One region of the Bradyrhizobium sp. LA2.1 genome, then DNA from elsewhere that is predicted to be linked to it. Evidence: predicted binding sites of a transcription regulator. Region 1 holds the regulator's gene; each other region holds the start of a gene.

Region 1 (5,314 bases):
GTGATGCCCGCGGGCCTGTTGGGCTTGATTGCAGCGCCGTTCGGACTCGATGGTCCGTTCTGGTGGCTGATGGGGATCGGCATCGACTGGATGGTTGCGGTGTCGCGCTGGGTGGCCGCTTTGCCGGGCGCGATCGGCCGTATCTCGGCTTTCGGCATCGCACCGCTGATCGCTGCAAGCTTGGGGATCATCGTGATGGGCTTGTTGCGCACGCCGTTGCGCTGGGCCGGCGCGGTGGTGTTGTTGGCCGCGATCCTCTGGGGACTGTGCGCGCGGCAGCCCGATGTCCTGATCGCCGGTGACGGCCAGAGTGTCGCGGTGCGGGGCAGGGATGGGCACCTGCAACTCATCAGGTCGAGCAAGGACAGTTTTCTTCTGAAGGAATGGCTCGCCGCCGACGCCGATCCGCGCGACGCCGGCAGTGCCTCTCTGGCCGCCGGCGTGTCGTGCGACGAGGCTGGCTGCGTCACGCCGCTCGCCGACGGGCGCCTGGTCGCGCTGGCCTTGCGCATCGATTCATTGGCTGACGATTGCAGCCGGGCCGCGCTGGTGGTGACGGCGCGGCCGGCGCCGCCGGATTGCGCGGCGATGGTTGTCGACCGTCAGCGTCTCGCAAGGCAGGGCGCGCTGGCGCTGACGCGAAGCGGCGACGGCTTCGCGGTTCAGGCGGCGAAGGCAAGGGGGGCAGACCGTCCGTGGTCGCCGGCGGCGGCCGGCGAGGCGGATTTCAGCGCGAGCCTTGCGCCGCAGGCGGCGGCTCCCCGCAACCGCGACGCGACGCCATCGGAAGCGGACCTGCAGGCTGAGGATTGAGCGGACGGGTTACAGATACCAGGCCAGCACGGCGTCGAGCCTGGCATTGCCGATCACCGGCAGGACGACCATCTGGCTCAGTCCAGAGGCGCTGGCCTGCGAGGCCGCGACCGAGCCGTCACGCGCGAGATCGTCGTTGAGCGCGGGCATGCCGGTGGCCCAGGCCCCGCCGATGCTGCCTTCGCCTTTGGCGATGGATTTCGTCGCATAGAGCGCGGCGAGGTCGGTCTGCGCGCTGCAATCGCCGGTGCGGAAGACCAGCGCCGAACGGGCCTCGTCCGGGACCCAGATCTCGAAGCGTCGCGCAATCGGGGTCGCCTGCGCCGAGAGAAATGTCAGCACCCAGGTCTGATCGGTGCCGGTCCAGTAGGGAACGCCGACGCCGAGATTGATTCCGACCTTGGCGGCGTCCTCCCAGCGCAGAAAACTCCTGGCATCGTGCAGGTCCTTGATGATCAGCGGCAGGCCGGCTTTCCAGATGCGGCCTGGAAGGCCGAAGCCGCGCGGAAATCTGGTGTGGCGGGAGTTGAATTCGAACATGTCGGCGGTGCCGTAATAGCCGTCGACGAGCCCCATCTCGTGGGAGGTTTCGGCATCGTTGTGCCAGAGCTCGATCGCGCCGACATGGGCCTCGTCGTCGCCGCAGAACAGCACCATGACGGCTTGCAGGAATTCGCCCGAAAACACGGGCACCGCCACGCCGCAGGTCAGCCCGGCGGCGATGGCCTGATCGGTCCGCTTGAAATAGGAATCGGTGAATCTGGTGAGGATCACGGGGTGGCCGCCGGCCCAGGCCTTGCCGGGAAGTCCCTCGTCATATCCGAAGTGCAGATCCTCGCTCACGTCCCTAAACGCGGACAACCCTTCGCCGTAGAGGCCGCCGCCGAATTCCAGCCGCATGCGCGTGCGGTCAGGCACCCAGAGTTCAACGACGCGAATGAAGGTCTTCATCGAACGTGCCCGCCGTCTCAAGTCGCACCAAGCATCGGCCATTTGGCTGCGGAACGGACGTTCAAAATTCAGGCAGGACAGCGCAAACTTCGTGCGGTGGGAGACGCCACGGCTTGGTCCGCCCGATGGCGTTTCGCGGGACACAAACGACACCATCTCGCCGGCCTCGGCCGGCGATGGCGATTTCAATCCTGGCCCGACCTGCCGGCCGGGAATGGCTGCATCAGCCGATCGGCAGGCGGGTGATGGTTGTCCGGCTGTCGGTGATGGTCTGCGGCTTGTGCTCGCGCTCGCCGAGCGGCTGGGTCACCGGTAGCTGCAGCACGGTCGCACGCTGGCCTTCGACCAGCTGCGTCACCAGCACGGATTTGCCGTCGGGGAATTCGATCGCATCATGATGGCGATCGGGAATGTGCGGATCGATCTTGCCGAACTTGCCGACGCGCGAATTGACGGTGCGCGTCCAGATCCAGCGATTGTCGTAGCGGACGTTGTCGGCGAAGGCGAGCTCCGTCCCCGGGAGCAGGCAGACCGCGACGGTCGGATCGGCCGCGGAGGCAAAGCCGCGCGTCGAGGTGCCGCGGAAGGTTGTCGTGACGATCGTCTCGCCGACTTCGGCGGGACGCGACGCGACGGCATGCAGGCTGTAGTCACACATCGGGTGCTCCTCATGCAGGGATAGCGACCCACGTCTCTTAATCGAGGCGCAGGCCTCTATCAGAGTGGAAATACCAAACGTTCTGCCGGGTTGTAGGCAAATCTACGGCTCGCCGCCGCAGGCCGCAATCACATTAACTTTCCCGAATCCACCAGGAACAAAGCCCGCCCCTTTGCATTCTGCAGGCGCGTGTCAGCGCCCCGCAGGCGCCGACCAGCCGGAATATTGCCAGCCCGGCCGCGACGGTTGGCCGACGGCGTCGAGGGCCCTGCGGACTTGCTCGCCTACGGCGGTGTCCTTGCGGACATGGGGCCGCGATTGCGCGGCCAAGGCTTGCACGGCCAAGGCTTGCACGTCCAAGGCTTGCGACGCTGATGCTGCGATCAGCGCCACAGCAATTGTGCTCAGAACGATCCGGCGCATGACTTCTCCTCGAACCTGAAGGCCGCGAAGCAGGGCTGCTTCGTGCGGCGTGCCGAGGATTTACCGCTGGAGGAGGGGCCGGATAATCTGCGCGAAACCAGAAAGACTATCCAGCGGAAGCGGACAATCGTCCGCTCCAATCTCGGATCGGCGATGCCGATCGAAAGCGCGCGGGGCGCGAAATGACCAATACCGGCGCGTCCGGTATCAATACTTCCGGTACAGCCCGATCAGCTTGCCCTGGATCTTCACCCGGTTGGGCGGGAGGATGCGGACCTCATAGGCGGCGTTGGCGGGCTCGAGCGCGATCGAGGCGCCGCGGCGGCGGAAGCGCTTCAGGGTTGCTTCCTCGTCGTCGATCAGCGCCACCACGATATCGCCGGTATCGGCGCTCTCGTTGCGCTGGATCAGCGCCATGTCGCCGTCGAGAATGCCGGCCTCGACCATGGAATCGCCGCGCACTTCGAGCGCGTAATGTTCGCCCGAGCCGAGCATGTCAGGCGGTACGCTGATGGTGTGGCTGCGGGTCTGCAAGGCCTCGATCGGCGTACCGGCCGCGATGCGGCCCATCACGGGGACCGCGACGGGGCGCTCGCCCTCGTCCGCCGGTGGGCTCGAAGTCGTGCGGACCTTGCCGAGATTGCCTTCGATGACGCTCGGCGTGAAGCCGCGGCGGCTGCCGGCAGCGGCCTGAAGCTCGGGCAGCTTGATCACCTCGATGGCGCGGGCCCGGTTGGGCAGGCGCCGGATGAAGCCGCGCTCCTCGAGCGCAGTGATCAGGCGATGGATGCCCGATTTCGAGCGCAGGTCGAGCGCGTCCTTCATCTCATCGAAGGAGGGCGGCACGCCGCTTTCCTTCAGCCGTTCGCTGATGAACCGCAGGAGCTCGTATTGTTTGCGCGTTAACATCTCGACCAAAATCCCCCGGTTGATGTCGTTCGATTCCGAGACGCTGAATTCAGCAGTAAGCCGCTACATTCTCGAAACAAATCATGAACGGACACTATATGTTCGATACATGTTCCGCAACTGCTTAATTTACCGTGAACGCGACAAAGTTCGCGGAACGCACGCGAACGAAGCGCTTAGACGGGCAACCGCAAGACCTCGCAAGGCGTGCCGGCTTCGGCCTTCGACGCGAATGGCGCGCGCACGAGAAGTGCCTGTGCCGCAGCGAGATTCGCAAGCAGCGAGGAATCCTGGTGATTGACCGGAAGGGCGACGAGCGTGCCGTCGTCGCGCAGCTCGAGGCGTGCGCGCAGGTAATCCTCGCGCTGGTCGTTGGCGCCGACATCGCGGCCGAGCACCGCGCGTTCGCGGCGGTGATGAATCATCGAACGGCCCGAAAGCGCGCGAATCAATGGCACCATGAACAGGAAGCCGCAAACGTAGGATGACACGGGATTGCCGGGCAGGCCGATCACACGCATCGCCCCGAGCCGCCCGTTCATCATCGGCTTACCGGGCCGCATCGCGATCTTCCAGAACGCCATCGAGATACCTTCGTCCCTCAGCGCCTGCTGGACCAGATCGTGGTCGCCGACAGAGGCGCCGCCGGTCGTGATCAGGATGTCCGCGCCGCTCTCCCGCGCGCGGCCGATGCCGGCCGTGGTGGCCTCCAGCGTATCGGCGGCAACGCCGAGGTCGATGGTATCGGCGCCCTCGCTGCGGGCGAGCGCGTGCAGGGCGTAGCCGTTGGAATAGACGATCTGGCCGGGACCGGGCGTGGTGCCCGGTATCACCAACTCGTCGCCGGTCGCGAGGATCGCGACCTTCGGGCGTCGTCGGACTGGCAGTTGCGGGTAATTCATGCCGGCGGCGAGCGCGAGGTCGCGCTCGGTGAGCCGGGCCCCCTTGCGCAGCAGCACGTCGCCTTCCGAGAAGTCGACGCCGGCGGGGCGGATGTGCCGCCCCGTTACGGCGGCTTCCTTGATGGTGATGCGCTTGCCGTCCGTGATCGTGTCCTCCTGGATCACGACCGCATCAGCGCCATCGGGAACGACACCGCCGGTGAAGATACGCACGGCCTCGCTGGCGCCGACCGATCCCGCAAACGGGCGGCCCGCCGCGACCTCGCCGATCAGGGTGAGCTGGGAGTCGATCTTGGCCGCATCGACCGCGCGCACCGCATAGCCGTCCATTGCCGACATCGCTTGCGGCGGCTGCGTGCGCCGCGCGGCGACGTCGCGCGCGAGCACACGGTGGAAGGCCGCGTCGAGCGCGATCATCTCTTCAGGCAGCGGCTCTGCGCCCGCCAGCACCGCGGCGAGCGCGTCGGAAACCGGCATCAGGGCCACGGGTGAAAACTCCTGCTGGGCCCGTTCGGGCAAATCGGCGGCGAGAGTTCTAGCCGAGTGCAGGCGCAGAGGCAAAACAGTGGCCGCGCAGGATGATTTATCCTGCGTCATCCGCTCTGCGATGAAGGGTGAGCATCACGTCCGCCGCGGCATGATCCAGAAGGCGAGACAG
Region 2 (5,314 bases), on a different contig from region 1:
AGCCAATCCCATCGATCTTGGTCTGGTTGACCAGCGGGGGCGGGGCAAGCACCAAGCTCGTATTCGAACCCTTCAGGTTGGCCCAGTCGCCCTGGGCTTCAAGGCCGAACACCCAGTTGGCCGACTGCCAGCGATAACCGACCTGGCCACCGACGACGCCGCCGGTCGCATTGTGACAGCCTTCAGCCGTGTCCGGACCCGCAAAGCCGAAGATGTTGTTGACATCCCAGCAGTTGCGGCTCGAGGCGCCGCCGCCGTTGATGCCGAGATAGAAGCCGGACCAGTTGTAGACCGAGGCCACAGCAATGGGCGCCTTGGTGTAGGGGCGGGCCGCCAAATCGGCCGCCGAGGCGGGAGCCAACGCGCTGAGTGCGAACAGACTGGCCGAGGCCAGCAAAACCTTCTTCATTTCAATTCCCCAGTTTCGTTTCTCTTTGTCGGCAAAAAACGGCCGACCCAATGACCCAACCGATGTCATCGCTCTACACCATTGAAGCCGAAGGTTGTGTCACCGGGATGCCACAGCTCTCCCCGAAAACGCTGGGAATCGGTTGGCCTGGATCGGTACGCGCAAAAACAAAAAGGCCGGCGCAAGGCCGGCCTTTCGTAACGCGATGCGTTGGAAGCGAAGCTCAGTACTTCGCGACCACCGGGCCCCCGAAGTGATAGTTCACGCCGACCTGCAGGGTGTGGAAGTTGAGCGTGCCGGTGGGCAGGGCGCCCGAGAAGTAGGTCTCGCCGCCGAGGCTGCGATAGAGGTACTCGCCCTTGACCGACCACTGCGGAGCGAAGAACGCCTCGACGCCCGCACCAACGGTCCAGCCGGAGTGCCACTTGCTGTCCGACGCGGTCAAGCCGAGAGCGGAGAGGCTGATCTTGTTGTCGATCCAGGCGTAGCCGCCGGTGCCGTAGAACAGGACCTGATTGACGGCGTAGCCGATACGGCCGCGCATGGTGCCCATGGCATCGGTCTTCGAGCTCGCCGTTGCGGTCACAACGCCGAAGCCGGGAACAACAGTGGCGCCGGTCACCGAAGCGCTGACGTCAGCCCAGGAACCATCCGCCTCGACGCCGAACACGACGTTGCCAGTCTGCCAGTTGTAGCCGGCGGTGCCGCCGACGAAGCCACCCTTCATCTTCGGGTCGCCGGAACCGTTTTCCCAGGCGCCGCCGCCGACGATACCGAGGTAGAAGCCGGTCCAGTTGTAGACCGAGGCCACCGCCACCGGAGCCTTGGTGTAGGGGCGCGCCGCGAGATCAGCGGCCGAAGCCGGAGCAGCGAGAGCGAACAAACAGGCCGAAGCCAACAAAACCTTCTTCATTTTCAAACTAATCCCAGTCCCGGTTTCTGTTTTTGCCTTCCGTGCGTTCGGAAGGACATCGGACGCCGTGGTCCAACTGATGTCGTGCTTACACGAGCAAAGCCGCAAGTTGTGTCTCCCAAAAGCCACAATAATCGCAAAACGTAACGGTGACTGACCTATAATTCCCGTTGCCCACGCAAAAAGGCCGGCGCGAGGCCGGCCTTTGATCTCCAAGCGATTTCAGAGGGATGTCAGTATCTTGCGATCATCGGGCCGCCCCAGCGATAGTTCACGCGGACGAGGCCGATATCGACGTCCTGGCTGATGCGATCGGAGCGTGTGGCAACGCCGAGCGGGGCGAAATTGCCGGATCCGGTGAAGCCGATGGTGCGGTTGCCGAGGAAGATGTGGTCGTATTCGAAACCCACGGTCCAGTTCGGGGCGAATCCGAACTCGACGCCCGCACCCACGGTGCCGCCCCAACGGGTCTCGTTGGCCCGGTCGAACTCGAGGCCGCTGGCGACGTCGAAGCTGCGGTAGCGATCGCCGACGACGGCGCCGCCGCCCTTCACGTAGACCAGGACGTTGTTCCAGGCGTAACCGACCTGACCGGTAATCAGGCCGAAGGCGTTGATCTTCGAACGATCGCGCAGGCCGCTGATCGCACTGATGTTGTCACCCGAGAAATCGGCCCAGTTGCCCTGGCCTTCGAAGCCGAACACCCAGTTGGCTGACTGCCAGCGGTAGCCGACCTGGCCGCCGACCGTGCCGCCGGTCGCGTTGTGGCAGCCTTCGCCTACGAGAACGCCACCGCCGATATCGACGTCCCAGCACTTGTGGCTGGTGCCGCCGCCGCCGTTGATACCGATGTAGAAGCCGCTCCAGTCGTAGATGGTCGCGATCATCGGTGCCGGAGCCTTGGTGTAGGGACGCGCAGCGAGATCTGCCGCGCTTGCGGGAGCCGACAGCCCCAACGCGATTGCACCAGTAATACCAATCAAAATCTTATTCATTGCAGTCCCCCCAGTTTCTGACCGCTTTTCGAAGTCCCCGAAGCGGCTGATCAGGCGCGACGCCTATAAGAATCTAATTTCGCGGCAAGCGTAGCTTAGGCGGGAGGCGGAGTCCGTCTCCGGAATGCAACAGTCGGGCGGCATCTGAACTGCTTCTAACTTGATGAATGTTAAGCTGTTTCGCCGTCCTCAGGAATTCGGGGAAATTCCATTTGGCGCAGGCCGTCTTTGTGCAGCGCGGTGTCGTCTTGCCAATGCAACAAGGTGAGGGGTGTCATAAGAACAAATCTGGAACGAACCCGTCAGGGGTGCTATATATGGGGATAAGTGGAGGGGTGACGGGCCGATCCGTCCGCGCAAGCGTATAGGGTCGCGTCAACAGGTTGCAGAGGACGCGGGCGCGTCCCGGGCCTTCTAAAATTCAGTGGCATTCGGAGTGGAGAGCGGCGATGGCGGGAAGCGTCAACAAGGTCATTCTGGTTGGAAATCTCGGCAAGGATCCCGAAATCCGCCGCACCCAGGACGGGCGGCCGATCGCGAATTTGAGCATCGCCACCTCGGAGACCTGGCGCGACAAGAACAGCGGCGAGCGCAAGGAAAAGACCGAGTGGCATCGCGTCGTGATCTTCAATGAAGGGCTCTGCAAGGTCGCCGAGCAGTACCTGAAGAAGGGCGCGAAGGTTTACATCGAGGGCGCGCTCCAGACCCGCAAATGGACCGACCAGAGCGGCGCCGAGAAGTACTCCACCGAGGTCGTGCTCCAGGGCTTCAACTCGACCCTGACGATGCTCGACGGCCGCGGCGGCGGTGGAGGCGGCAGCTTCGGCGACGAGCCGGGCGGCGATTTCGGCTCCTCCGGTCCCGTCAGCAGCGCGCCGCGCCGTGCCGTTGCCGCCGGCGGCGGCGGTGGCCGCAACAGCGACATGGACGACGACATCCCGTTCTGAGACGGGCGGGGGCGCTTCGCCCCTGATGTCACCTTGCTCGCGTAGAGCGACAGGATTCCTTACCAATTGACGGGCAAGGCTCGGTTTTTGCGGGCTTGCCTCATGTGCTGCCTCAAGCCTTTGACGAGGCACGATGTGAATGGTATTAACTTGATGTTAATCCTATTCACATGGGTCGGCCGTCGATTAGAGGAAGCCCTGCATGAGCGTTGCGCCACTGCTTGAGGCTGCTCCGGCGATCCCGCTGCATGCCTTTGCCGCCATGGCCGCCTTCGTGCTCGGCCTCGTTCAGTTTGCCGCCCCCAAGGGAACGCTGCCGCACCGGACGATCGGCTGGATCTGGGTGGGGCTCATGGCGGTCGTTGCGGCATCGTCGTTCTGGATCCACCAGATCCGTCTGGTCGGGCCGTTCAGCCCGATCCATCTCCTATCGATCTTCACGCTGGTGATGCTGCCGCTCGCGGTGTGGCGGGCGCACACCCACCGGGTCGCCGATCACCGGCGCATCATGATCATGACGTTCGTCGGCGCGCTGGTCATTGCCGGGCTGTTCACGCTTGTGCCTGGACGGATCATGCACCGGGTCATTTTCGGAGCCTAGGACGTGGTTCCCGGCGGCTCATTCCGACTTCGCTCGAGGCAGTGGTGCTGAGCTCGTAAGTCTCTGGAAAAACAGTCGGAAAAACCGCTTCCCCAGACCTCGCAAGGGTGGTTATCAGGGGGGCGATGCGCTATATGATTCCCAGATAAAATCTCACCGGATTTCCCCTTGGCTGACGACGACAACAAGCCCGGCGACCAGCCGGCGCAACCCTCGGACATTCGTCCCGTTTCCATCTACGAGGAGATGAAGAAGTCCTACCTCGATTACGCGATGAGCGTGATCGTGGCGCGTGCGCTGCCTGATGCGCGCGACGGGTTGAAGCCGGTTCATCGTCGCATCCTCTACTCGATGAACGAGCAGGGGCACACGCCCGACAAGAAGTACGTCAAGTCGGCGCGCGTGGTCGGTGACGTGATCGGTAAATATCATCCGCATGGCGACCAGTCGATCTACGACGCCATGGTCCGGATGGCGCAGGACTTCTCGATGCGCGTGCCGCTCATCGACGGCCAGGGCAATTTCGGCTCGGTCGACGGCGATCCCCCGGCCGCCTATCGGTACACCGAAGCGCGACTGACGAAGGTGGCGTTGGCTCTGCTGGCCGACATCGACAAGGACACCGTCGACTTCCAGCCGAACTACGACAACAACGAAACCGAGCCGTCGGTCCTGCCGGCCAAGTTCCCGAACCTCCTCGTCAACGGGGCGGGCGGCATCGCGGTCGGCATGGCGACCAACATCCCGCCGCACAATCTCGGCGAGGTCATCGACGCCTGTGTCGCGTTGATCGACAATCCTGCGCTCACCATCGAGGAGCTCATCAACATCGTTCCGGGACCGGATTTCCCGACCGGCGGTGTCATTCTCGGACGCGCGGGCATCCGCGCCGCCTATCACCTCGGCCGCGGCTCCATCGTCATGCGCGGCAAGGTCGCGATCGAGACCATCCGCAAGGAGCGCGAGGCGATCATCATCACCGAGATTCCCTACCAGGTGAACAAGGCGACGATGGTCGAGCGCATCGCCGAGCTGGTCAAGGAAAAGAAGATCGAGGGCATCGGCGACCTGCGCGATGAATCCGACCGCGACGGCTACCGCGTCGTCATCGAATTGAAGCGCGACGCCGTGCCGGATGTGGTGCTGAATCAGCTGTACCGATTCACGCCGCTGCAGACGAGCTTCGGCGTCAACATGGTGGCGCTCGACAGCGGCCGTCCGCGGATCATGCATCTGAAGGACCTGCTGGCGATCTTCGTCGACTTCCGCGAGCGGGTCGTCACGCGTCGCACCAAGTTCCTGCTCGCCAAGGCGCGCGATCGCGCCCACATCCTGGTTGGTCTGGCGATCGCGGTCGCGAATATCGACGAGATGATCCGCGTCATCCGGACCTCGCCCGACCCGACCACTGCCCGCGACACCCTGATGTCGCGCGACTGGCCGGCACGG
Region 3 (5,314 bases), on a different contig from region 1:
ATGCTCGCCGATGCCGCCGGTGAAGACCAGACAGTCCAGCCCGCCCAGCGTGGTCGCCATCACCGCGACCTGCTGCGCCGCACGGAAGGTGAAGAGCTCGACCGCCTGCCGCGCCGCAGCCTCACGGCTCGCCAGCAGCGTGCGCATGTCGGCAGAGATGCCGGAGACGCCGAGCAGGCCTGACTCGTGATAGAGCAGGTGCTGGACATCCTCGACCGACATCCTCTCGTGCTGTTCCAGATAGAGCAGCACGCCGGGATCGATGGTGCCGCTCCGGGTGCCCATCACGAGGCCATCGAGCGGCGTCAGCCCCATCGTGGTGTCGACGCTGCGGCCATCGCGCAACGCGCACAGGCTGGCGCCATTGCCGAGATGCGCGATGACGGTGCGCTTGGCAACGAACTGCGGCGCGATTTTCGCGAGGCGCCCCGCGACGTATTCGAACGAGAGGCCGTGAAAGCCGTAGCGCCGGATACCGCGCTCTTCATAGCGCCGCGGGATGGCGAAGCGGCTCGCGGGTGGCGCCATGCTGTGATGAAAGGCGGTGTCGAAACATGCGATCTGTGCCAGGTCGGGCTTTATTGCCCTGATGGTGCGGACTGGTTCAAGGCACCGCGGCTGGTGCAGCGGCGCCAGTGGCGTCAGTGCGTCCAGCTTTGCGTAGACGTCGTCAGTCAGCTCAACCGGCCCCGAATAATCCGGCCCGCCATGAACGATGCGGTGACCGACGGCGCGCAGGCGGTGGTCGGCAAAACGCTCCTCGATGAAGTCGAGCACCTCCGCGAACAGATGACCGCTGTCCGCATCGGATGCTTCCCTCTGCGTCTCGAACAGGTCTCCGCCCGCAGGGCTTTTCACCACGAGCCGCGGCTTCGCCTCATGCTCGTCGAGCAGGCCCTTGCAGAGCAGGGCAGGCTCGTCCGCCGCGATGTCGAACAGGCCGAACTTGATGCTCGACGAGCCCGAGTTGAGCACGAGTGCCGACGCCGTCATGACGTCAACCCGCTTTGCCCGGCCAGACCCAGTCGCGAATTTCAGGCATGTCCTCGCCGTGTTCGCGCACATAGTGCGAATGTTCGATCAGTCTGTCGCGGAACTGCTGTTGCACCTGCGCGGCCTTGGTCGCCAGACCCGGCACGCGCGCGATCGCCTCGATCGCGAGGTGATAGCGGTCGAGCCCGTTGAGCACGACCATGTCGAACGGCGTCGTCGTGGTGCCTTCCTCGGCAAAGCCGCGCACATGCATTCCGGCATGGTTGGTGCGGTTATAGGTGAGACGGTGGATGAGATAGGGATAGCCGTGATAGGCGAAGACCACGGGCTTGTCTGGTGTGAACAGGCTGTCGAAGTCACGGTCGGACAGGCCGTGCGGGTGCTGGTCTTTCGGCTGCAGCGTCATGAGGTCGACGACGTTGACGACGCGGATCTTCAGGTCGGGCAGCGCCTTGCGCAGCAGATCGACGGCGGCGAGCGTCTCCAATGTCGGCACGTCGCCGGCGCAGGCCATCACGACGTCGGGCTCGCCATCCGCATCCTCCGTGCCGGCCCAGGTCCAGATGCCGATGCCGGCATCACAATGCGTGGCGGCGTCCTGCATCGACAGCCATTGCGGCGCCGGCTGCTTGCCGGCGACGATGACGTTGATGCGGTCATAGGTGCGCAAGCAGTGATCGGCGATCCACAACAGCGTGTTGGCGTCGGGTGGGAAGTAGATGCGGACGATGTCGGCCTTCTTGTTGGCGACGAGATCGACGAAGCCGGGATCCTGATGGCTGAAGCCGTTATGGTCCTGCCGCCAGACATGCGAGGTCAGGAGATAGTTCAGCGAGGCGATCGGTCGCCGCCAGGGCAGATGTCGCGTCACCTTCAGCCATTTGGCGTGCTGGTTGAACATGGAATCGACGATGTGGATGAAGGCCTCGTAGCAGGAGAACAAGCCGTGCCGTCCGGTGAGCAGATAGCCCTCGAGCCAGCCCTGGCAGAGATGCTCGCTCAAAACCTCCATCACCCGGCCGTCCTGTGCGAGATGCACGTCGTAAGGCTCCGTCGGTTCCATCCAGACCCGTTCGGTCGCCTCGAACACGGCGTCGAGCCGGTTTGACGCGGTCTCGTCCGGGCCCATGATGCGGAAGTTGCGCGTCTCGGCGTTGAGGCGGATGACGTCGCGCAAAAATTTGCCGAGTTCACGCGTCGCTTCGCCCGTCACCCCGCCCGGCTGCGGCACGTCCAACGCAAAACTGCGGAAGTCCGGCAGCTTCAGCTCCTTCTTCAGCAGGCCGCCGTTGGCGTGCGGATTGGCGCCCATGCGCCTGTTACCTTCGGGCGCGAGCGCCTGGAGCTCGGGAATGAGCGCGCCGGTGCCGTCGAACAGTTTTTCGGGCTCGTAGCTGCGCATCCAGTCTTCGAGGATTTTCAAGTGCGCCGGGTTCTCGCGACAGCTCGCAACGGGAACCTGATGCGCGCGCCAAAAGCCCTCGACCTTCTTGCCGTCGACCTCCTTCGGGCCGGTCCAGCCCTTCGGGCTGCGCAGCACGATCATCGGCCAGCGCGGCCGCTCGACGCTCTTGCGGCCGTCGCGGGCATGCTGCTGGATCGAGCGGACGCTGGCGAGCGCGACGTCGAGCGCGTCCGCCATGGCTTGGTGCATCAATTCGGGATCGTCACCTTCGACGAACAGCGGCTCGTGGCCGAACCCGCGGAACAGGTCGCGGATCTCCGCGTCGCGCATCCGTCCGAGCACGGTCGGGTTCGCGATCTTGTAGCCGTTGAGATGCAGGATCGGCAGCACGGCGCCATCATGGGCGGGATTGAGGAACTTGTTCGAGTGCCAGGACGCCGCGAGCGGGCCGGTTTCCGCTTCGCCATCGCCGACGACACAGGCGACGATCAGGTCGGGATTGTCGAATGCGGCGCCATAGGCGTGCACCAGCGCGTAGCCGAGCTCGCCGCCTTCGTGGATCGAGCCCGGCGTTTCCGGTGCCGCGTGGCTCGGAATGCCGCCGGGGAAGGAGAACTGCCTGAAAAGTTTTCGCAATCCGTCCGTATCGCGCGCGACGTCAGGATAGATCTCGCTGTAGCTGCCCTCGAGATAGGTGTTGGCCACCATGCCCGGGCCGCCATGGCCGGGACCGCAGATATAGAGCACGCTGACATCGAGCGCGCGGATGACGCGGTTGAGATGGGCGTAAATGAAGTTCAAACCGGGCGTCGTGCCCCAATGGCCGAGCAAGCGCGGCTTGATGTGCTCCGGCCGCAACGGCTCGCGTAGCAGCGGATTGTCGAGCAGATAGATTTGCCCGACGGAGAGGTAGTTCGCGGCGCGCCAATAGCGATCGAGCAGATCGAGGTCGCTGCTCCCTGAGGCCGATTGTCGTTGATTTGTCATGTTCCTGCTGACCTTCACCTAGCGATCGTCACCAACTTTGTTCCGGTGCGATTGATCCCTGTCCGGCATCGAACCGGATCGCCGCGCCGGATGTGTTGCGTGAGGTCAAAGGGCCGCGCCCGAAATTTGGGCGGCTACTGTGCATGGGGTTGTTTTTCAGTTTTTTGTTTGTGTTCTTGATTTGTTCCTTTGGCGTGCTATCTTGGCTTCATGAGTCCAGCATCCTCTCATGCTCTCAAGCACCCGCCGGTCACGGCGCCCTCCGAGCCGGCGGGTGCGGACTCTGATTTTCCCGAACTGGCGGTCGCCATCGACAAGCAGCGCAGGCGAGGGCGGGGCGCCCAGTCCAATGCCAGCGGCCGCTTCGAGGCCGAGGCCCGCGTCGCCTTCGACGATGGCTGGCAGAGCCTGGAGGAGCTGCCGCCGTTCAAGACCACCGTCGGCGTCGACACCTCGCGCAAGGTGATCACCCGCAACGAATCCCCCGATATCGGCTTCGACCGCTCGATCAATCCCTATCGCGGCTGTGAGCACGGCTGCGTCTATTGCTTCGCGCGGCCGACGCACGCCTATCTCGGCCTGTCGCCGGGGCTCGACTTCGAGTCAAAGCTGTTTGCCAAGCCAGATGCGCCGGCGCTGCTCGAGAAGGAGCTGGCCGCGACCGGCTACGAGCCGCGGATGATCGCGATCGGCACCAACACCGATCCCTATCAGCCGATCGAGCGCGAGCGTAAGATCATGCGCGGCATTCTCGAGGTGCTGGAGCGCGCCGGCCATCCCGTCGGCATCGTCACCAAGTCGGCGCTGGTGGTGCGCGACATCGACATTCTCGCGCGGATGGCCAAGCGCAACCTCGCCAAGGTCGGAATTTCCGTCACCTCGCTCGATCCAAAGCTGGCTCGCACCATGGAGCCGCGCGCATCGACGCCGCCGAAGCGGCTGGAAGCGCTGAAGCAGCTTTCGGACGCGGGTATTCCGACCACCGTGATGGTCGCGCCCGTGATCCCCGCGCTGAACGATTCCGAGATCGAGCGCATTCTCGATGCCGCCGCCCATGCCGGCGTCAAGGAAGCCTCCTACGTGCTGTTGCGGCTGCCGCTGGAGGTTCGCGATCTCTTCCGTGAATGGCTGATGGCCAACTATCCGGACCGCTACCGCCACGTTTTCACGCTGATCCGAGACATGCGCGGCGGCCGCGACTACGACGCGAAATGGGGCGAGCGGATGAAGGGCACCGGACCGATGGCCTGGACCATCGGCCGCCGCTTCGAGATCGCCTGCGACAGGCTTGGGCTGAACAAGCGGCGCTCCAAGCTGACGACGGATCACTTTGCGAGGCCGAAGCGGAACGGCGATCAGCTCAGCCTGTTCTGACCGGGAAGCGAAAGAGGCGTAGCATGAGCCAGGAACTTGCCGCGCCGGTGCCGCGGCTCACCGTCATCACACTGGGTGTGAGCGACATTCGCGCCAGCATCGCCTTCTATGACGCGCTCGGCTTCTCGCGTCGGCTGAAGGCGACCGGCGAGGCCGTCGCCTTCTACGATACCGGTGGTCCGGTGCTGGCCCTGTTTCACTGGGATAAGCTCGCGGCCGATGCCAAGTTGCCGGACAATCCGAGGCCCGCGACCTTCCGCGGCATGACGCTCGCCTGGAACTGCGCCACGCGCGGCGAGGTCGATGCGGTTCTGGCCTTCGCCGTCGGCAAGGGCGCCGCGCTGGCGAAAGCGGCGCATGAGACCGACTACGGCGGTTATTCCGGCTATTTCGCCGACCCCGACGGCCATCCCTGGGAAGTCGTGGTCGCGCCGGGCATCGAGGTCGGAGAGGACCGGCGGGTGCATCTGGCCGAGTAGGCGGCTGGTCTGAATAGCGGGAATTGTCCGGGGTACCCGGTTGCGCCGGCCGGGCCGCTTGCGCACGATCCCGGCC
Region 4 (5,314 bases), on a different contig from region 1:
TATCATCGGGGCAAGAGGCGACCTCCGCGCGCGGTCGAACCTGCTTTCGTTTGACCCAAGCGCCTCTGCACGCCAAGCCTCGACCGGCTCCTCTACGCCCTTGAGAGCTTGTCGGCCAAGCGGCGCATAGCTGAAGGTTCTGCGGGTCAGATCGTAAGTGCTCGAGCCGACTACGATACCGTTCTCACTCGCGAGTCCTTGCAGGCGGGCAGCGACATGCGCCGTACTGCCGAACACTTCCCGTCGATCGGGGGGCTCGCCGGGCACGCTGCCGACGACGACGACCCCGGTGTTGACCCCGATGCGCACGCCGAGGCGAACGAAGTTGCCGTCCGACAGCAGAAACTTGTGTTCCTTGATCGCCGCGGCAATCGCCAGAGAGGCGCGGACCGCGCGCTCAGGATCATTTTCATGGGCTTGCGGGACGCCAAAAAATGCGAGCAACCCGTCACCAATCATTCTGGCGATATGACCGCCGTAGCGGCGAATCTGTTCGTCGCAGATATCGCGGTAAGTTCTGATAATCGCGAAGAACTCCTCGGGATCGATCCGCTCGCTTAGGGGTGTCGAACCGACAATGTCGATAAATGTCACGGTGAGCTGGCGGCGTTCGGCATGCGGAGCCTCATTCTCGACATTCGGCGGCCCCTGTGTCCGCTGAAGTCCGCCCAAACGATCGGGCTTCGGCTCGCTGCTCATGACCCACCAAGTTCACTTTCCGCCGTACCCGCCGCGAGGCAAGATAGACGGCGAGCCGCATCCAGTTGACGCTGCCGAGCGGCCCGTGCCCAGGCAGACAGTTCCAGGGATTGAATACCATGTGCTCGCAGTCGTACAGCGCATTCTGCGTCAAACTCTTGAAATGGCAGTGCTTCCTGGGCGCACTTTAGGACGGGTCCATGGCCGCGAAGCGTCCCCGACGTCATCCGACGTGACGGCGTGCCGTACCCTTTTGGAGAAATCGAACACGACGTCATCGCCGCCTTGTTGCGTGCGCGGGTGCGGATCCCCCACAAGCGATTCCTGAAGAAAGCTTTTCGATGGGCCCAAAACGCAGACGTCCACCATCTGATGTCCTCATTCGACCACCGGGAGGACCGACCAAATAGCGCACTACTTTGTGCTCGCCGATCTCGGCTTCGGGTCACAAGCGGCGGTCGAGGCAAGCGCGGCCCCGCGTCCGGTCCGCCGCCGATAGTCGACATCGCAATAGGCTCGGTCTTGTGCGGCTAAGGGCCACGAACAGACATGGCCTCACCTGTCGCGTTAGCGCCGAGCTCTGACCGCTGCTGTCCTAATAAACCAGGCTAGTGCCGGGCGGCTTCTCTAGCGCGGCGGCCAACGACCGGTACTCCTCGCAGCCAGTCCCGCAAATGGATGCAATCCGGCCGAGATGATAGAGCGCTTGCTCGCGGTTGCCCCGCTCGAGCTGCCACAGTCCATAATACTGCCACGTCAGCACGTGGTTCGGATCGGCCTTGAGCGCGCGCTCGTACCAGACCTGCGACTGCTCGTAGTCACCGAGCTTGCGGTAGGAGTAGCCGATGAGGTTGGCGACGTTTGGATTGTCGTCGTGGCCGAGCGTTTTCAATTGCTCAATCGCAGAGGCATAGTCAGTGCGGTCGTAGATCGCCGAATAAGCTGCGCGATACCCATGAGCAAAGGCGGGGGCGTCGAACAGGGACTGCTTGGCTTTTTTGGCCTTGGGCGCGTGAGTGGCCTTGGCGCCCGACCGCTTCGGGTATGACGAAGGGGGATAAGCGGAGCGTTGCCCCATCCCGCTATAGTCTGCGTCACTGCCACCTGGCCCAGTGCCCGGGGCCGCAACAGCCGAAGTGACCGAGAACGCAACGATCAGCGCAATCGAACACGTTGCCAGCGTCGCAATCCTGATCATCAAGTTGGTCATAGAAGCCTCCTACAAGCTACGCCTTCGAGCTCCCACTCCAGCCGAACATGTTAACTCCGGCTTATCTCAAACATTTCTGGAATAATATTCAGAAGAACGAGATTTGGTGTGACAGCAATGTTGTCTTATGAGCCGGTCAATGTCGCAGCAGGTCAAAAGCTGATGGTGCCGGAGCAGGAGTCCGCTGTCTCTTCTCGCGCGATAAGCGGACATATGGCTTAACCGCCGATCCCTTTCTGGCTTTGCTCAGACGCATCAGCGGCGTGCGTCTCAAGTGCTGTGGTAGCAAAGATCTTTCCGAGCCCAATCCCTGCCAGTGTAAGCCCTTGCGACGGCATATCGCCGCGTGGATTTATGGTGCGCTCGGAGGGCGTCCGTATTTGCTGTGATTTCAACGGGCTACAGCGGAGGAAACGAGTTTAGGTGCATTTCCCGCTCAAAAGAGCCTTTGGTCTAAAAGATCTCGGTTGATCAAGACCTGGAGGCATGAATTGGAGTTTGCCCCTCGCCTTGCCTTACCCCGACCTTCTCCAGGGTCTCCGCATAGCGGAATCAACATCTGTTGGATTATTCAACGATTTCAAGCCGTATTTGAAAAATGCGCAGAATTGCGCCCCAGCAATATCAATCGCTTGGCAGTTGTTTCCAAGTGAAAGAGGGGCATTCGAGACGGTCGAAGATCTAACCGCAACGGCACCGCGAGCGATCCATCAGCGACAGGCAATGTCTCCGAGAACGGCGGCCGCTCCGTCGGTGGTTTGCGCGACACGTACGCTTCGGACGCACAAGGTGATCACAGGTCCTTTTCGGCGAGCTCGCGAAACTCGTCGGGAACGGAACGAGAGATGCCGAGCGCCACCGAGCCATATCCAATCGCGTCCCACCCGAAGCGATCGCGGATCTTGTCGACGGCACGGTCGGCCGCCCATCGTGCCATGCCGACTTTGCTGCCGGGGCGACGGCGCTCATCTTTAAGCCCAAGCGGAAGTTCAAGCTCCAGATCCCAGTGCTCCTCGAGATGCGACACGGAGATCGCCAGCAGCGAGATAGTCTTCTCATCAGCGCGTTCTGCGAGGATCGCGCGCACGAGATCCTCGGCAATCTCGGCAAGGATCACGGTCGCGGAAACTGGTGCATCGAGCGTGACTGACCGGGTGGCCGAATTCAGATTGGCGAAACGAACGCGAACCGTCACGGTTCGGCCAGGCCTGGATTTGGCGCGGAGCCGGGTGCCGATCCGGTCAGCGAGGTGAAGCAGGGTTGGTCGGAAAACTTGCTCTTCGGCAGGCTTCCTGCCAATTGCCGATTGCGCTCCTGCCGATCGGGCTCGGCTGTGCGCCTTGATTTCCCGTGGATCACGATTCCACGCAAGCGCGGCGAGTTTCTCCCCTGCCGCGGGGCCAAGCAGCCGCTCGAGCGACCATCCCGGCGCCTTTGCCAGTTGCCCGATTGTTAGCACGCCGATCTCGGCGAGCCGCGCCTTCGTGACCGGACCCACGCCCCACATCAGTTCGACGGGCAAACGGTGAAGGAATTCCAGCTCGGTGTCGGGATCGACGACCACGAGCCCGTCGGGCTTGGCCACCTGCGAGGCAATTTTTGCCAAATGCTTGGTGCGCGCCACACCAACCGAGATTGGAAGACCAAGCTCGGCCCGCACGCGCTGGCGGATTATGTTTGCAATTTCGGCGGGCGGACCGAAGAGATGAGTGCAGCCCGCAACCTCGGCGAAGGCCTCGTCGATGGAAATCCGTTCCACAAGCGGCGTGAAATCGCCGATCACCTTGATGGCGGCATCACCTAGCCGTTGGTATTCCCTAAAGTGCCCGCCGACAAAAGTGATTTGCGGACAGAGCTTGCGCGCTAGTCGTCCCGTCATGCCGCCGCGCACTCCGAAGGCCTTGGCTTCGTAAGAAGCCGCAAGCACAACTCCACCGCCCACGGCGATTGGTTTGCCGCGCAACGACGGGTCCAGCAGCTGCTCGACCGAAGCATAGAAGGCGTCCAGGTCCGCATGCAGGATGGTGGCTGTCGTTGCCATCCCGATCGCTTGTCGGTGACGTTTCAAGGACGTTTCAGCTATGAGAACATAATGAGAACAATCACGGTGGATGTCAAGCCGCGCAGACGCCTCGAGTACGACGCGGCGTCCGATACGTTTAGGCCCGCCACCGTAGCGGACAATCGGCCGCAGGAAAATGACGCGAAATGCGAGTTCGCGTGCAACACGGTGGAGCAGAACCGCGACTCCCAATCCGGCCCGTGCCAGGGAGCACCGAACGCCCAATCGATGACCGGGAATATTTTGGACACGATATATCGCACTGCCTGCTTGTTCTCCGGCGAGGCGGCCGCAACTACGGCTTTGATCTTTTCTTTATCGGTGTCCCGCCGATCATGCGTGCCCGTTGTGAAGGCCTTGCTCTGCGCGACGGCCGCATAGACGTGCGGCTCGAACAGTCGCAGTGCTTTGAGTGCGACCGTATCGATGAGATTAACCTCCAGACCTCGAGGTTCTCGGTGCCAAAGTCAGTTGTACCTCGGCGCCGCCGATGAACCGCTTGGCGGCGCGCAGATTGCGGAAGAAGTGCTTTATCCCGCCGTTCCACAGGTTGCCCCACCGGGTTTGATCGAAGGCGAGATCGGTCGGCAGAGCCGCCGTAAGCACCTCGGAAAGAACGATATTGCCGATGCGCGCCCCCCTCGACGACCGGCACGTCGAAAGCGGTTTGCACGACCTTCCCGAGGTACTTGCGGCCGTCGCCGGGCGTCCCGCCGTCGAACGCGCGTTCTACGATGTCGCGCTGGTAGAGCAGCAGGTAGGTAAGCCCGGGAAGGCTCGCGGGCGCCTTGATGTGTCGGATGACCGTCCGGATCTATTCCGGCTCGAGCCGATCGATGTCATCGATCACCACCAGGATCTTCTGCGGCAGCGTCCGAGCGCGGCGGCGCTATCTCGGACGGTACGAGAGATGACATGTTGACTGCCATTGCTAGAAACTGATTTAGCCCTCGCCGCCATGGCCGAGGCGTTGAACCGATCTAGAGTGGAGGAAGCATGGCTTCGAACGTTCTCGCCTGGGTTACCTCCTGAATGGCGCCGTTTTCTTCCATCAAGCACACAGAGCGGTTCGACGATCGCCATGCTCTTCTCGAGATATTGGCATTCGAACCGCCGACAGCCGGCGCGCTGGCGCTCGCCATCCTGTTCGAGCAGGCTCGAAGAAAGACGATGCGAGTGTGGGCCGAGCAGTCGCCTTTTGAGCTCAAGGACGCGCTCAAGCGTCGAGGGTACCGCTGGAGCAACGGAAGCTACGGCAGGCCACGGTCGTGGTAAATCGACGTCGACGAAAGCAAGCTGGACGACGAAATCGCGCTCCTCAAAACCGAGATTTACCTCAGGGA

What was found. Region 1 encodes LexA, which represses DNA repair genes until DNA is damaged. Its sites were predicted from a motif close to TGTTCNNNNTGTGTTCNG; they were not measured.
Region 2: a site for LexA is predicted at 2,596-2,613, ahead of ABIB95_RS18820 (single-stranded DNA-binding protein). Genes of this name have one in related genera too.
Region 3: a site for LexA is predicted at 3,557-3,574, ahead of ABIB95_RS39935 (PA0069 family radical SAM protein). Genes of this name have one in related genera too.
Region 4: a site for LexA is predicted at 3,993-4,010, ahead of dinB (DNA polymerase IV). Genes of this name have one in related genera too.

What each region holds. Positions count from the first base shown of each region.
Region 1 is NZ_JBEPQI010000023.1:17,070-22,383, forward strand. It holds gene ABIB95_RS34230 (ComEC/Rec2 family competence protein) at 1-813, shown strand, start outside; gene ABIB95_RS34235 (GAF domain-containing protein) at 823-1,764, opposite strand; gene ABIB95_RS34240 (hypothetical protein) at 1,988-2,422, opposite strand; gene ABIB95_RS34245 (hypothetical protein) at 2,615-2,845, opposite strand; gene lexA (transcriptional repressor LexA) at 3,053-3,754, opposite strand; gene ABIB95_RS34255 (molybdopterin molybdotransferase MoeA) at 3,931-5,142, opposite strand.
Region 2 is NZ_JBEPQI010000008.1:371,582-376,895, reverse strand. It holds gene ABIB95_RS18835 (outer membrane protein) at 1-409, opposite strand, end outside; gene ABIB95_RS18830 (outer membrane protein) at 633-1,322, opposite strand; gene ABIB95_RS18825 (outer membrane protein) at 1,556-2,317, opposite strand; gene ABIB95_RS18820 (single-stranded DNA-binding protein) at 2,767-3,264, shown strand; gene ABIB95_RS18815 (DUF2306 domain-containing protein) at 3,467-3,865, shown strand; gene gyrA (DNA gyrase subunit A) at 4,034-5,314, shown strand, end outside.
Region 3 is NZ_JBEPQI010000030.1:112,448-117,761, forward strand. It holds gene ABIB95_RS39925 (acetate/propionate family kinase) at 1-993, opposite strand, end outside; gene ABIB95_RS39930 (phosphoketolase family protein) at 998-3,385, opposite strand; gene ABIB95_RS39935 (PA0069 family radical SAM protein) at 3,596-4,759, shown strand; gene ABIB95_RS39940 (VOC family protein) at 4,783-5,238, shown strand.
Region 4 is NZ_JBEPQI010000016.1:14,303-19,616, forward strand. It holds gene ABIB95_RS27945 (ATP-binding protein) at 1-699, opposite strand, end outside; gene ABIB95_RS27950 (tetratricopeptide repeat protein) at 1,295-1,909, opposite strand; gene dinB (DNA polymerase IV) at 2,703-3,950, opposite strand; gene ABIB95_RS27960 (hypothetical protein) at 4,600-4,893, shown strand; gene ABIB95_RS27965 (hypothetical protein) at 5,004-5,246, shown strand.